3 regions of the Micromonospora sp. SYSU B005 genome follow, and region 2 is predicted to be linked to each of the others. Evidence: riboswitches for the same ligand, from Rfam matches in the RefSeq annotation. Region 2 holds a riboswitch; each other region holds the start of a gene.
What was found. Region 2 has a riboswitch for cyclic di-AMP ahead of SM452_RS25610 (coiled-coil domain-containing protein). Riboswitches for the same ligand answer to the same signal wherever they lie in the genome.
Positions count from the first base shown of each region.

Region 1 (5,083 bases), on a different contig from region 2:
AACTCGAACAGCCGCCAGTCGCCCTGCGGCGACGCGCGGGCGATCCGGGCCAGCCGCGTCACAGTGGCCGGGTCGGTCACCGGTCGTGCGCGCCCGGCGATGTACGCCTCGTCATCGCTCTCCTCCGGCGGGAACGAGTGCAGCGCGTAGCGGCCGTCGCGTTCGAGGTCGCGGCGCTTCGGCGAGTCGATGACGAAGCACCACAGGCCGTCGTCGGTGATCACCGGGGACACGGGATGGACCCGGGGGCCACCGTCGGCGCGGACCGTGGCGAGGTAGCCGAAGCCCGGCCCGTACTGCTGCATCAGGAGGCGGATCTCGTCGGCGAGGCGGGGCTCGTCGGCGGCGAATTCGGACCAGGAAGCCATGTGGACACTCTATCGAACACGTGTACGAAGATGTAGTGCGACACGCAGGTCACCCGTACCGGTCGCTATGGTGTTCCGATGCTGCTCTCCGACCGCGACCTGATCTCCGAGATCAAGGCCGGCACGCTCGCGCTGGAGCCCTTCGAGCCCACGCTGGTGCAGCCGTCGAGCATCGACGTACGCCTGGACCGGCTGTTCCGGGTCTTCAACAACCACCTCTACACACACATCGACCCGTCGGTGCAGCAGGACGACCTGACGTCGATGGTGGAGGTGCCGGAGGGGCAGCCGTTCGTGCTGCACCCGGGCGAGTTCGTGCTCGCCTCCACGCTTGAGGTGATCTCGCTGGGTGACCAGCTCGCCGGCCGGCTGGAGGGCAAGTCGAGCCTGGGGCGGCTGGGGCTGCTGACGCACTCGACAGCAGGTTTCATCGACCCCGGCTTCTCCGGCCACGTCACGCTGGAGCTGTCGAACGTGGCGAACCTGCCGATCACGCTCTGGCCGGGCATGAAGATCGGGCAGCTCTGCATCTTCCGGCTCTCCTCGCCGGCCGAGCACCCGTACGGCTCGGCCGTCTACGGCTCGCGTTACCAGGGGCAGCGCGGTCCGACGCCGAGCCGGTCCTGGCAGAGCTGGCGCACCTGGCCGACGCGCTGACGACGCCCGCAGTTGTTAATAGGGGCCCCCTCCTCTACCGGAGGCGTTAAGAGGGGGGCCCTTCCTTACACCTCAGCCGGGACGGCCGTAGCTGTTGATGTCGCCGTCGTCGACCCGCTTCATGGTGATCGGCTTGCCGGACTGGGAGGCGTGTACCACCCAGCCGTCGCCCACGTACATCGCCACGTGGTGCAGGTCGCCGTAGTAGAAGACGAGGTCACCGGCGCGCAGCTCGGCCCGGCTGATCCGCTTCGTCACGCCGTGCTGCTGGCGTGCGCTGTGCGGCAGCGAGACGCCGCCCTTGGCCCAAGCCGCCATGGTGAGGCCCGAGCAGTCGAAGTGGTCCGGCCCGGCCGCGCCCCAGACGTAGATCTTGCCGATCTGGGCGCAGGCGAACTTGACCGCCGCACCGGCCGGGCCGCCGGGGTAGCCGGCCGGGCACGGCGCCGGGCGCAGCGGGCCGCCGCCGCCCTTGCCGTACACCTTGAGCCGCAGCTTCTCCAACTTGGCGATCTCGGCGTCGATCTGCTTCTTCTTCGCCGCGAGCTGGGCCTCGGTACGCGCCAGCCCGGCGATCATCTCGTCCAGCGGCTTCTTCTTCGCCGCCAGCTCGTCGCGCAGCGCGGCCACGGAGCGCACCTGCTCGTGCTGGCGGTGCGCGAAGCGGTCGAGCAGTTCCAGGCCGGTGACCAGGTCACCGGGTGAGCGGCTGCCCAGCAGCGCGTTCACTGTGGAGAGGTTGTCGCCCTTGTAGGCGTCGGCGGCGAGCCCGCCGACCTGACCGAGTGCGGCGTCCACCCGGGCCTGGAGGGGTGCGATCTGCCGGCCGAGCACGTCGGCCTGCTTGCGCCGCGCGGCGAGCTGCTCGCGTACGGCGTTCACCTGTTCGATGACCGGTTCGAGCTTGTTCCAGTCGCGGTCGATCTGGGCCTCGATCTCGGCGACCGAGGGTTCGGCGTGTGCCGCCGTGGCGCCGCCGGTCAGGACGACTGCGGTGCCGACGAGGGCGGCGAGGGCTGTGGTGAAGCGGGACCAGCGGGTACGCGGCACAGCCGTGGACCGGTCGACCGACCGGCTCGACGACGGCCGCGGGGCATGGAGTGCCACCGGGCGTCCGTACTCCTTCTTCCGTACCGCCTACCGGGTTAGCTGACGGATTCGGGCGGGAAGGGAGCCGCCCTACCGCATCGCTGCGGATTCACCCCAGGTACCTGGTTCCCCGGCTCGCCCGGAGGCGACTCGGCGGTGTCGGACCGTCACCGACCGGGTTGGACGGTGAGACGTGCGGCCGACGATTCACCAGAGTAGGGACCACCGTTATCGATCCGCAACTTCCAGCGCTGTGACACTCCGTACGCGATGACGGGCCGCACCCAGGTCGGAGGTGAAATTTTCTTTCAAGGCTGATTACTCACTGGAAAGGTATTGACCCCCGTGGGTGTGCGGAGTGAGGGTGGAGACGCAGTGACCCCCATCCCTGTCCAGGAGGTTCGATGCACCTCTCCGCCCCGCCGTCGGGCAGACGGATACTGCTCGCCGCCGCAGTGGCGACAGCCACCGCGCTGGCGACGACCGGCCCGGTGACCGCCGCGCCGGACACGTCCGCGCCCGCGAGCGACAGGCAACAACAATACGCCGCCGCGGCGGCCGAGTACGGCGTGCCGCAGAACGTGCTGCTCGGCGTCTCCTATCTGGAGTCCCGCTGGGACACCCACCCCGGGCAGCCGAGCACCAGCGGCGGCTACGGCCCGATGCACCTGACCGACGCCGCGCACATCCTCGCCATGCCGGGCAGCGCCCACGTCGACGAGGACGAGGACCCGCGCGGCGACGACTCCCGGCCGCTGAAGCTCGACCCGGCCACCGCCGCCGCGCCGGAGCGGGAGACCCCGCTGCCGCCCGCCTCGCTCCAGACGCTCGACGCCGCCGCCGCGCTCACCGGGCTCGACGCGGGCACGCTGCGCACCGACCCGGCCGCGAACATCCGCGGTGGCGCGGCGCTGCTGGCGTCGTACCAGAAGGCTCTGGGCGGGCCGGTCGGCGCCGGCACCGACCCGGCGGCCTGGTACGCCGCGGTGGCCCGGTACTCCGGCGCGGACACCTCGGACGCCGCGGCGGCCTTCGCCGACGAGGTCTACGACCAGCTCGGCCAGGGCGCCAGCCGGACCACCGACGACGGCCAGCGGGTCACGCTCGCCGCCACCGCCGCGACGCCGGACCGGTCCCGGCTGGCCCGCCTCGGCCTGCGCAACGCCGAGCGGCCGGACGGGCTGGAGTGCCCGGTGCGGCTGGCCTGCGAGTGGATCCCCGCGCCGTACGAGCAGCTCAGCAACGACCCGGGCGACTACGGCAACCACGACCTGGGCGACCGGCCGAAGCAGCAGAAGATCGAGTACATCGTCATCCACGACACCGAGGGCTACTTCGGCCCGAGCGTCGACCTGGTGAAGCGGGCCGACTACCTGGGCTGGCACTACACGCTGCGCTCGGTGGACGGCTACATCGCCCAGCACATCAAGACCAAGGACGTCGGCTGGCACGCCGGCAACTGGTACGTCAACGCCAAGTCCATCGGCCTGGAGCACGAGGGCTTCGCCGGTCAGGGCACCTGGTACACCGAGGCGATGTACCGCACCTCCGCCAAGCTGGTGCGGCACCTCGCGCTGAAGCTCGGCATCCCGATGGACCGGCAGCACATCATCGGTCACGACAACGTGCCCGGCATCACCGCCGCCAACGTGGGCGGCATGCACTGGGACCCGGGACCGTACTGGGACTGGTCGCACTACTTCGACCTGATGAAGGCGCCGTTCCGCAGCACCGGCACGCCCCGTACCGGCCTGGTCACCATCGACCCGGACTTCGCCACCAACCGGCCGGCGTTCACCGGCTGCAACCAGCAGCCGCCCGGTGTCCCGACGCCCCGGCCGCCGGCCGAGCCGTGCCCGTCGCGGGGTTCCTCCGCGGTGATCCTGCGGACCGCGCCGAGCCCGGACGCCCCGCTCGTCAACGACCTCGGGCTGCGCCCGGACGGTACGCCGGACACCATGTACATCTCCGACCACGGCGCCCGCGCCTCCGCCGGCCAGACGTACGCGCTCGCCGGCCGCCAGGGTGACTGGACGGCGATCTGGTACCTCGGCCAGAAGGCGTGGTTCCTCAACCCGGCCTCCGCGCCGACCGCCAAGTGGGCCACCGGCTTCGTGGTGACCCCGCGGCCCGGCAAGGCCACCATCCCGGTGTACGGGCGGGCCTACCCGGAGCAGGCCGCCTACCCGGACACCATCCCGTACCAGACCATCTCGCCGCTCCAGTACACGTTCGCCGCCGGCCAGCGGTACGCGGTGGGCGGGGTGCTGCCCGGCGAGTACTACCGGGCGGTCTCGTTCGACGGTTCGGCCCCGGGTGACCGGACCGTGGTCCGCGGCAAGAACCGCTACGTGCAGGTCCAGTTCGGTCACCGGATCATGTTCGTGAACCTGGACGACGTGCTGGTCCTGCCGTCCCCGGTCGGCACGCCGCGCTGACCCGGCACCGCACACGGGAAGGCCCCCGGTCCGCGTGGACCGGGGGCCTTTCCGCTGCCAGGGGTTCGGGTCAGGCGACCCGGACGAAGCCGGCGAGCGGCTGGGTGCTGATGCTCGACACCTGGACCGGTTTACCGGTACGTGGCGCGTGCACCATCACTCCGTTGCCGAGATAGAGCCCGACGTGGTGCAGGTCGGAGCCGAAGAACACCAGGTCACCCGGTCTCGCCTCGGAACGGGAGACCTTGCGGCCCTCGTTCCACTGCGCGCCGGTGAAGTGGGTCAGCGAGATGCCGGCCGCCTTGTACGCGTACTGAGTGAGGCCGGAGCAGTCGAACGAGTTCGGGCCGGTGGCGCCCCACACGTACGGGTCGCCGACCTGGGCGCACGCCGTCTTGATGGCGGTCCGCGCGGCGCTGCTCACCACACCGTCGATCTTGGGGCAGCCCGCCGGGCGGATCGAGGTCACCGGCAGCATGGCGGTCAGCCGCTTGATCTCCGAGTCGATCTGCTTCTTCTTCGCCGCGAGAT
Region 1 is NZ_JAXCFU010000013.1:22,603-27,685, forward strand. Features, by position in the region: gene SM452_RS24495 (pyridoxamine 5'-phosphate oxidase family protein) at 1-368, opposite strand, end outside; gene dcd (dCTP deaminase) at 447-1,025, shown strand; gene SM452_RS24505 (C40 family peptidase) at 1,098-2,132, opposite strand; cyclic di-AMP (ydaO/yuaA leader) riboswitch at 2,146-2,280, opposite strand; gene SM452_RS24510 (N-acetylmuramoyl-L-alanine amidase) at 2,519-4,552, shown strand; gene SM452_RS24515 (C40 family peptidase) at 4,623-5,083, opposite strand, start outside.
Region 1: linked by a shared signal. The riboswitch ahead of SM452_RS24505 (C40 family peptidase) and the one ahead of SM452_RS25610 (coiled-coil domain-containing protein) in region 2 are both predicted to bind cyclic di-AMP.

Region 2 (5,083 bases):
GGTGGCGGCGGTGAAGGGGTCGCTGCGGATGCGCCGGGTGCTGGAACGCGCGGTCCGCGACGCGGTGCCGGACTCCCCCGCCGAGCTGCGCCTGCTCTACCGGGGTGAGCTGCTGCGCCTGGAGCGGCAGGCGCTGGACGCGATCCGGGACCGGACGCTGGCCCGTGGGGCGCGCCGCAACGAGGTGCGCCGGGCGGCGTTCGACGCGGTGCTCGCCGCGCTCTACGCGCAGGCCCGCACGCTGCGGGTGGGACGCCTGCCGGAGCAGCCCGCGTTCGAGGACGAGATCATCGAGCGGCCCGAGTTCCGCGAGTTCCTCAAGGCGTGGTGGCCCCGGCTGCACCCGCGGCACGTGCTGGACTGGCTGGCCCGCCCGGACCGGCTGCGCCGCTACGCCGGGGGGATCCTCTCCTCGGCGGAGATCCGGCTGCTCGGCGACGCCTACCGGACGCTGGCGACCGAGGGGCTGACGGTGGCCGACATCGCGCTGCTGGACGAGCTGGACGCGCTGCTCGGCAAGCCGGTGAAGCGGGTCCGGCCCAGGCGCGACCCGTACCAGCTCGCCGGTGGCGTGCGCGAGCTGAGCACGTACGCCGACCGGCAGCGCGCCGCCCGCGCTGCGGCGCGGGAGCGTCCGGACGACTACCGCGACTACGCGCACGTGGTGGTGGACGAGTCGCAGGACGTCTCGCCGATGCAGTGGCGGATGGTCGGCCGGCGCGGGCGGCTGGCGTCCTGGACGGTGGTCGGTGACCCGGCGCAGACCGCCTGGACCGGCGACCCGCAGGAGCTGGACCGGGCCCGTGACCAGGCGCTGGGCCGGCGCAAGCGGCACCGCTACGAGCTGACCACCAACTACCGCAACTCGGCGGAGATCTTCGCGGTGGCGGCGGCGGAGATCCGCCGCCTCTACCCGGACCTGCCGCTGCCCGACGCGGTGCGGTCCACCGGCGTGCCGCCGGTCGAGCGCACGGTGGCCGCCGCCGACCTGCCGGCGGCCACCGTCGAGGCGGCGGAGGCGCTGCTCGCGCAGGTGGAGGGCACCGTCGGCGTGATCACGCCGGTGCCGCGCCGGGACGAGGTGGCCGGCTGGCTGGGCGGGCTCGGCGCGGGCCGCCTGCAGGTGGTGACCAGCCTGCAGGCCAAGGGCATGGAGTACGACGGCGTGGTGCTGGTGGCGCCGAGCGAGATCCGGGCCGACCCGGGCTCGGGTGTGCGCACGCTGTACGTGGCGCTGTCCCGCGCCACCCAGCGTCTGACCACGCTCGACCCGGTGGGGTGACCGGTCCCGCCGGCACCCACAGTTCACTTGCATACATAGCGATGTGAACATACATTGGGCCGGGCCGGTACGCGGCAGGGAGGGTGTTGGCGTGGGCGCAGGTCATGACCACAGCGGCGCGGTGACAAACGCGGCGCACCGCCACCGGGGCCGCCTCTGGGCCGCTTTCGCGCTGCTCGCCGCCCTGATGGTGGTCGAGGCGGTGGCCGCTTTCACGACCGGATCGCTGGCGCTGCTCTCCGACGCCGGGCACATGTTCACCGACGTCCTCGGCATCGGCATGGCGCTCGCGGCGATCACCGCCACCCGCCGCGCCGGCACCGACCCGCAGCGCACGTTCGGGCTCTACCGGCTGGAGGTGCTCGCCGCCCTCGCCAACGCCGTGCTGCTCGGCGCCGTCGCGATCTACGTCCTGGTCGAGGCGGTACGCCGGTTCGGCGAGCCGCCGGAGGTGCTGGCCGGCCCGATGCTCGTGGTGGCGGTGCTCGGCCTGCTCGCCAACATCGTCGCGTTCGCGTTGCTGCGCGCCGGGTCGAAGGAGAGCATCAACCTGCGCGGGGCGTACCTGGAGGTGCTCGGCGACCTGCTCGGCTCGCTCGGCGTGATCGCCGCCGCGCTGGTCATCGCGGTGACCGACTGGTGGTGGGCCGATCCGCTGGTCGCCGTCGGCATCGGCCTGTTCATCCTGCCCCGCACCTGGCGGCTCGGCCGGGCCGCGCTGCGCATCCTGGTGCAGGCCGCGCCGGAGCACCTCCAGGTCACCGCCGTGCACGACCGCCTGGCCGCCGTACCGGGCGTGGCCGAGGTGCACGACCTGCACGTCTGGACGCTCACCTCGGGCATGGAGGTGGCCTCGGCACACCTGACCACCGACCCGGGCGTGGACCCGGCCGGGGTGCTGGCCGCCGCGCGGGCCGCCCTGCACGAGGACTTCTCCATCGATCACGCCACGTTGCAGGTCGAACCCGGAGCGTCGGCCGGAGTGTGCGGCAAGACCGAGTGGTGATTAGGACACACTTAAATCACTGTGACTAATGTAGTCTTATGTCGGTTTTGCCCCGCCTAGCGGCGTTGCTCGACGGAGCCGCGCCCGGGCAGCGCCGGTAGTCTCGGTCGCGGCCGCACCCGCGGACGCCACCCGGCCCCGGTGGGGCGGCCGTCGCCTAATCGTCCGCAGGGACGAGCCGGGGAACCACGTACGTGGGGTGCATCCGCGTCAGCGGTAGGGATCTTCCGTCCCGAACCCGTCAGCTAACCCGGTCGGCGTTGACGGAAGGACGTGTGAATGCCCCCAGTGGCACCTGTACGACGGACGGCCGCCCGGTTGGCGGCCCTGCTCGTCGCGACGCTGACCCTCGGCGTCGCGACCGTTCCGGTCTCCCCCGCCTCCGCGGCGCCGGTGACCGGCCTGCTCGCCGCCGCGCCCGGCGGCGACGACGAGGGCGGCACACCGGAACTGCGCGCCCAGCTCGACGCGGCCAGCAAGGGCTGGCTGGAGGCGAAAGCCGCGCTGAACCGGTCGGTGACCCGCCAGAAGCAACTGAACGACCAGCTCAAGACCGTCGGCGCGGAGCTGGCCGTACGCGACGCCAAGGTCGGCGAGATCGCCGCGGTGGCGTACCGCAACGGCCGCCTGGGCACCGCCGGGGCGCTGCTCGGCAGCAGCAGCCCGGAGGGCTTCATGGACCGGGCCGCCGCGCTGGAACAGGTCGCCGCGCACGAGGACCGTACGCTGCGCGACCTGATCACCACCCGGGACGAGGCCACCCGCACCCGCGCCCAGCTCGACGGGGAGATCCGCGAGCAGCGCAAGCAGGTGACGGTGATGGGCAAGCGCAAGGAACAGGCCGAGCGCGCCCTGGAGGTCGCCAACGACCGCGCCTCGCGCAACAACAGCAGCGGCGGCGGCAGCGTCCAGGGCACCTCCAGCAAGAACGCGAAGCCGGCGCCGCGCAACTCGGACGGCTCCTGGCCGTCGGAGTCGTGCAGCGTCAACGACCCGACGCCGGCGAACGGCTGCATCACGCCGCGCACGCTGCACGCTCTGCAACAGGCAAAGGCGGCCGGCTTCACCAGGTACGTCTCGTGCCACCGGCCGAGCGGCTCGGGTGAGCATCCGAAGGGGCGGGCCTGCGACTTCGCCGCGCAGAAGAACGGCTTCGGCGGCGTCGCCTCCGGCGGTGACCGGACGTACGGCAACAACCTGGCCGCGTACTTCGTGCGCAACGCCGACCCGCTCGCCGTGCTCTACGTGATCTGGTTCAAGCAGATCTGGCTGCCCAGCAGCGGGTGGAAGTCGTACAGCGGCGGCAACGGCGACCCGTCCAGCGACCACACCAACCACGTGCACCTGTCGGTGTACTGAGCACGCCCTGCAGGGTCGGCCGGATCAGGCCGGCCGGCCCTCCAGGGTCGCGCCGAGACGCGCCGCCAGGCCCAGGTGAGCTGCCCGGGCCTGGCGGAACGCGTACCCGAACAGCGGCGCCGGCGCGGTGAGCGTGATCTCCACGTCGATGCGTACCGTGCCGTCCGGCTCGTCGCGCAGGCGGGTGTGGTTGCGGACGGTCGTCGCGGGTTGCTGCCGCGCCACTGTGACGACCTCGTCCTCGCTCGCGACGAGCACGTCCGCCTGGTACGTGACCGGGAAGTGCAGCGGGCCGAGTTGCAGCCGGTCGGTGATCGCGTAGCTGGCCAGCGCGCCCGGCCGGGCCGGCAGCTTCCGGACCCGGACGATCAGCGGATGCAGCTCACCCTGGCGACTCAGGTCACCCAGCAGGGCCACCGCTTCGGCCCGGGTGCACCGGGCCTGCACGGTGTAGCTGAAGCTGTCGCTGCTCTGCAAGCGGGCCCCCTCGCCGTCGTGCGTCGCGACGATCGTCCCGTACCGACGCCGGACTGGCAACGGGTAGAAGGTCCCCTGGCCGCAGGGGGTGTGAACGGCGCTCAGGCGCCGGGCAGCACCTCGGGGGTGTCGTCGGCGAACCACGGCTCGGGCGCGCCGAACAGGCCGAGCAGGCCGGTCACCCAGAGCTGCCGGTGCACGAACCGGCTCGGCTCGGTGACCACGAGCTTGACGCCGCTGACCTCGCAGGTCTGGAAGCCCGCGACCATGGCGCTGATACCGACCGAGTCGATGAACGTGACGAGCCGCATGTTCAGCTCGATTCGCGCGGGACGGCCCTTCGCGAGCACCTCGGCGATCGCTTCCCGCACCTCGTACGCGGTGTCGACGTCGATCTCCCCACGGGGCGCGATCTGGACGACACCACCCGGCCGCACCGACTTCACGATCGACAGGCTCACGCGAGCACCTCCACTCGCCCATGACGGGCGCCTCATCAGTACGCGGGCCGCGACCGAGAGTATTCCTCCAACGGCCCGGTCGCCACCCCCCGGGATGAGCAATTCGCGAACTGGGCACACCTGGGCGTACCCAATCCGGACCTCCGGGTTCCAGTTTCCCCTGTACGGCGGGCCGCGGCCAGCCGTGCGACCGGGCGGGCCCGCCGATCCGCCGACCAGGGTAGCTGGCGCACGCACGTCCCGTCGGCACCGGTCCCGGCGCGTTCGGGTGGTTCGTCCCGTTCGCTGCTCACGGCCGGGCACCACGGCGTGGTTTGCCGCGCGCGCCGGTGGGGCACTGCCCGAGACAGTGAACCCGCCGGATGGGCACCGGAGTCCGAAGTGGCCGCCGGCCTTCGGCACCCGAGGAGGTAGAACGATGTTCGGATCCAACCTGCTGGACCGCCGGGGCAAGGCCGAGCGGGTCGCCGACCAGGCGTGGCAGAACCTGCTCTCCGC
Region 2 is NZ_JAXCFU010000014.1:92,669-97,751, reverse strand. Features, by position in the region: gene SM452_RS25620 (HelD family protein) at 1-1,282, shown strand, start outside; gene SM452_RS25615 (cation diffusion facilitator family transporter) at 1,374-2,288, shown strand; cyclic di-AMP (ydaO/yuaA leader) riboswitch at 2,433-2,563, shown strand; gene SM452_RS25610 (coiled-coil domain-containing protein) at 2,568-3,647, shown strand; gene SM452_RS25605 (SRPBCC family protein) at 3,672-4,124, opposite strand; gene SM452_RS25600 (STAS domain-containing protein) at 4,226-4,585, opposite strand; gene SM452_RS25595 (hypothetical protein) at 5,004-5,083, shown strand, end outside.

Region 3 (5,083 bases), on a different contig from region 2:
GTCGACTGTGGTGCTGGTCACCGGCGCCGGCAACGGCTGGGCGGTCAGCTCGCCGGGGACCGTGACGTCCAGGCCGAGGGTCAGCGGCTCGCCGCCTTCGGGGGTGAAGTCGGCGAACGCCCGCCAGACGCCGGGGCCGCCGAGCGGCGAGGCGACCCGCCAGGTGCCGTCGCCGGCCATCTCCGGGTGGACGTGCCGGAACCCGGACAGGTCCCGGCGGGCGACGATCAGGTGCATGCGCTTGTCGTGGGCCACCTCGAAGCGGGTGACCGGTGCGCCGTCCGGGCCGGTGATCCGGAAGGCGAACTGCCCGGCCGGGGCGTCGGCGGGCTGGAACGTGTAGCCGCGCTCGGAGACGAGCAGCCCGCCGGGCAGGTGCGCGGAGGCGCCGCCCGCCTGGCTCTCGTCACCGTGGCCGGTATCGCCGGCCCCGTGGTCGCTGCCGGTGTCGTCGTGTCGGGTCTCGGCGGCCGGGGCGACGGGATCGGCCAGGTTGCCGATCCCGTACGCCGCGCCGAACACCGCCACGAGGCCGAGCGCGAAGCCGCTGAGCTTCGTCGCCGTGTTCATGGTGTCTCCTCGGTTGTCGCGGGTCCGCCGGACCCGTCACGCACCGACGAGGTCGTAGCCGGCCTCGTCGACCGCCGCGCGGACCGCGTCCGCGTCCAGCGGGTTCTGACTGGTGACGGTGACCCGGCCGCCGGCCAGGTCGACCTGGACGTCGGTGACGCCCGGAAGTGCGCTCAGCTCGGTGCTCACCGAGTTGACGCAGTGCCCGCAGGTCATGCCGTTCACCTGGTAGGTGGTCTCCATCTCGCCCTCCGATCTGATACCCCCCAGGGGTACGTTCCGAACGTTAGCATACCCCCGAGGGGTACGCTATCCTCGGTTTCATGACCGCGCCGTCCAGCCCGACCCGGGGCTACACCGCCAGCAAGGACCAACTCCTCGCCCGGCTCCGCCGGATCGAGGGGCAGGTCCGTGGCATCGAGAAGATGGTCGAGGACGACCGTTACTGCATCGACGTGCTGACCCAGATCTCGGCCATCCAGGCGGCGCTGGACAAGGTGGGCCTGGGCCTGCTCGACGGCCACGCCCGGCACTGCATGCACGAGGGCGCCGCCGAGGGCCGGGCCGACGAGATGGCGACCGAGATGATGGCCGCCGTCGGCCGCCTGATGAAGCGCGGCTGAGCGGGGACCTCCGACCCTCGGGCCAGGGCACATCGACCCGTGCCGGCGCACCCGGGCGGACGTACCGTCGACGTGGCGGGCAGGCCGGCCCGGCGGACCCGCGGTGACGGACGGAGGGCGGCCCGATGATGTGGCAGAGCCCGATGATGGGCTGGATGTGGATCTGGTCCCTGCTGGTGCTCGCCGTGCTGGCGGGGCTCGTCTGGGCGGCCGTGCGGTGGACCGGCCCGCAGTACCTGGGCCCGACGACGGCCCGGCGCATCCTGGACGAGCGGTACGCCCGCGGCGAGATCGACGAGGACGAGTACCGGCGGCGCCGGGCCGGCCTGGCCTGACCCGCGCGGGACGCGCGTCACCGGCCACGGTGTGCGGGAGCGGCCGGCCGGGCTGCCTACCATGGCCGGGCGACGACCCGGACGTGGTCGACACGTCCGCGCCGGCCGGGTGACCAGACCGGTCCGGCGGACCAGGCGTCGCCGCGACCGTTGGGAGAGACGTCATGGGTGCCGACCACACCCGCCCCGCACCCGCCGCGCCGCCGGGCGTACGGCGGCTGCTCGTCGCCGTGGTGGTGCCGCTGTTCGCGCTCACCGTGATCGCGGCGCTGGTGCTCTGGCCCGGGCAGGACCGGGAGCCGGTCGGCGGCGCGGACGTCCCTCGCTACCACGGCACGGTGACCCGGGTGGTCACCGAGCCCTGCCCGCCGACGCCGGAGGCCCCGGAGGGCGGCGGTGGCCCCTGCGGCACCGTGACCGTCACCGCCGAGCAGGGCCCGGACGCGGGCCGGCAGGTCGAGACGCCGATCCCGGCCGGGCCGGGCGCGCCGCGGGTCGCGGTCGGCGACGAGGTCGTCCTGGTCGAGCTGACCGACCCGGCCGACCCGGCGGTGAAGTCCTACAACATCGCCGAGCACCAGCGCGGTACGCCGCTGATCTGGCTGATGGTGCTGTTCGCCGCCGCGATCGTGGCGTTCGGCAGGTGGCGCGGGCTCGCCGCGCTCGGCGGCCTGGCGGCCAGCTTCGCCATCCTGCTCGGCTTCGTGCTGCCGGGCATCGGCGCCGGCCAGCCGCCGCTGCTCGTCGCGATCGTGGGCGCTGCGTTGATCATGTTCGTGGTGCTCTACCTGACCCACGGGATCACCGCGCAGACGTCGGTCGCGGTGCTCGGCACGCTCGGCAGCCTGGTGGTCACCGGCGTGCTCGGCCTGCTCGCCACGTCCGCCACCCACCTGACCGGCTTCGGCAGCGAGGACGCCACCACGCTGTCCATGTTCCAGGGCGACGTGGACCTGCACGGACTGCTTCTGGCCGGCATCATCATCGGCTCGCTGGGCGTGCTAGACGACGTCACAGTCACCCAGGCGGCCACCGTCACCGAACTGGCGCACGCCAACCCCGGGCTGTCCCGGCGGCAGCTCTACCGGGCGGCGACCCGGGTCGGCCGGGCCCACATCGCGTCCACCGTCAACACCATCGTGCTGGCGTACGCCGGCGCCTCGCTGCCGCTGCTGCTCCTGCTGGTCGCCGACTCCCGCCCGGTGAGCGAGATCCTCACCAGTGAGTTCCTCGCCCAGGAGATCGTCCGCAGCGCGGTGGCGACGCTCGGCCTGATCGCCGCCGTACCGCTGACGACCGGACTGGCCGCGATCGTGACCACCGCCGGGCGGCGCTCGCCCGGCGCGGAGCCGGCGCCCGCCGCGCCCCCGCCGCCGGCCGGACGGGACGACGCGCTGGAGGCGCTCGGCGGCGGGAAGAGTACGGAGGCCGCATGGTGACACTCCGCAGCGTGACCATCGAATTCAAACGCGACGCTGGTCACGGTGTGCCACGGCGAAATCTCGCTATTGGTCGGCTTCCGGACGTAGATCCTCACGAGTGCTGTCAGGTAACCTCGCTGCCGGTCACCGCCGAAGGCGCGCACCGGCGCCAGCGGTGCCGCCGCCCAATCGCCCACGGGCGAACCGGGGAACCAGGTACATGGGGTGAATCCGCGACAGCGGTAGGGGCCACTTCCGTCCCGAACCCGTCAGCTAACCCGGTCGGCGGCCGACGGAAGGGAACACTGTGACGGCACCCCTGCGCCGCTGGCTGACACCCGTGGTGGCCGTGCTGGCCTCGCTAGCCGTGCTGGCCGGCCCGAACCCGGCGACCGCGGCCCCCGCCGCGGCGGCCCCCGGCACCCCCTCGGGCCACGAGGAGGACGGCGATCCGCCGCTCATCACCGAGGCGATCGACTCCGCCAACCGGAACTTCCTCCAGGCCAAGGCGAAGCTCGCCAAGTCCCAGGACCGCCAGCGGCGGCTGGCGGCCGAGGTGAAGACGGCACAGGCCGAACTCGACGCGCTCAGCCCGCAGGTCAACCAACTCGCCGCCCAGTCCTACCGGACCGGCCGGATGGGCGCGATGGCGATGCTGCTGGAGAGCAACTCCCCCGACTCGTTCGTCCGCCGGGTCAACGCCCTGGACGAGCTGAACCTCCTCAACGCGCAGCGCCTGGCCGCCATCAACGCGGTCAAGACCCGCGCCGAGCAGGCCAAGATCGCGCTCGACGCCGAGGTGCGCGAGCAGGAGAAGCAGAAGAACGCGATGGAGCGCGAGAAGGTGCAGGCCGAGCGCGCGCTGAAGCTCGTCGGCGGTCTCGGCTTCACCGGCGGCCTGGTCTCCGCCACCTCACCGGTCGCCAAGATCGCCCCCGGCCGCACCGCCGACGGCGGGTGGAAGGCCGAGTCGTGCAGCGAGGACGACCCGACCACCTCGGGCTGCGTCACGCCGCGCACGCTGCACGCGTACAAGGAGGTCCGGCGCGCGGGCTTCAAGCGCTTCGTGGGCTGCTACCGGTCCGGCGGGCCGTGGGAGCACCCCAAGGGCAAGGCGTGTGACTGGTCGCTGCAGAACAGCGGCTTCGCGCCGTGGCACAACAACGACACCCGCCGGTACGGCAACGAGGTCGCCGCGTTCCTGATCCGCAACGCCGACCGGCTGGGCATCTACTACGTCATCTGGAACCGGCAGATCTGGTTCCCGGCCACCGGCTGGCGTTCCTACAGCGGACCGTCGAACCACACCGACCACGTCCACATGTCGCTGCTCTGATCCGGACACCACGAAAAGGGGCCGCCCGAGGGCGGCCCCTTTTCGCGTCCGAATGTGTCAGCTCGCCAGCGCCGGGTCGGCGGGCGCGGCCGGGGCGGGCAGCGGGGCCGGGGACTGCGCCACGGTCCGCACCTCGCCACCGGCGAGCCGGTACGACATGCCCACCACCGTGCACCGCCCGGCGGCCACCCGCTCGGCCAGCACGGCGGACCGGGCCAGCAGCGTCTCCACGGTCTGCGCGATGTGGACGTCGATGATGCCGTCGAGGTCCTCGACGCCCTGGCGGGCGGCGCGCAGCAGGCTCGGCGAGACCGCGTCCACCACCGCGCCCAGGTGCCCGGCCGGGGCGGCACCCGTCCGGACCCCCTCCCGGGCGGCCTGGACCGCGCCGCACGAGTCGTGCCCGAGCACCACCACGAGCGGCGTGCCCAGCACGGTGACGGCGTACTCGACGCTGCCGAGCACCTCCGGCCCGGCGGTGTGCCCGGCGGTACGCACCACGAAGAGGTCACCGAGACCGCGGTCGAAGACGATCTCGGCGGCGAGCCGCGAGTCGGAGCAGCCGACGATCACCGCGAACGGGTGCTGGCCGTCGGCGACCGCCGCCCGGTGCCCGGCGTCCTGATTCGGATGCTGCGGGACGCCCGTGACGAACCGGTGGTTACCGGCACGCAGCTCGGCAAGTGCCTGTTCCGGGGTGCTCGGCGTCATGTCCCTCACCTCGTCTACCTGGGGAACCACCAGGCCGAACGGCCTCGCGACCCACGGTCACACGCCCCTCGGGGTCCGTCAAGATTC
Region 3 is NZ_JAXCFU010000016.1:58,203-63,285, forward strand. Features, by position in the region: gene SM452_RS26585 (hypothetical protein) at 1-570, opposite strand, end outside; gene SM452_RS26590 (heavy-metal-associated domain-containing protein) at 607-813, opposite strand; gene SM452_RS26595 (metal-sensitive transcriptional regulator) at 894-1,193, shown strand; gene SM452_RS26600 (SHOCT domain-containing protein) at 1,319-1,528, shown strand; gene SM452_RS26605 (YibE/F family protein) at 1,693-2,967, shown strand; cyclic di-AMP (ydaO/yuaA leader) riboswitch at 3,122-3,252, shown strand; gene SM452_RS26610 (coiled-coil domain-containing protein) at 3,257-4,285, shown strand; gene SM452_RS26615 (carbonic anhydrase) at 4,343-4,996, opposite strand.
Region 3: linked by a shared signal. The riboswitch ahead of SM452_RS26610 (coiled-coil domain-containing protein) and the one ahead of SM452_RS25610 (coiled-coil domain-containing protein) in region 2 are both predicted to bind cyclic di-AMP.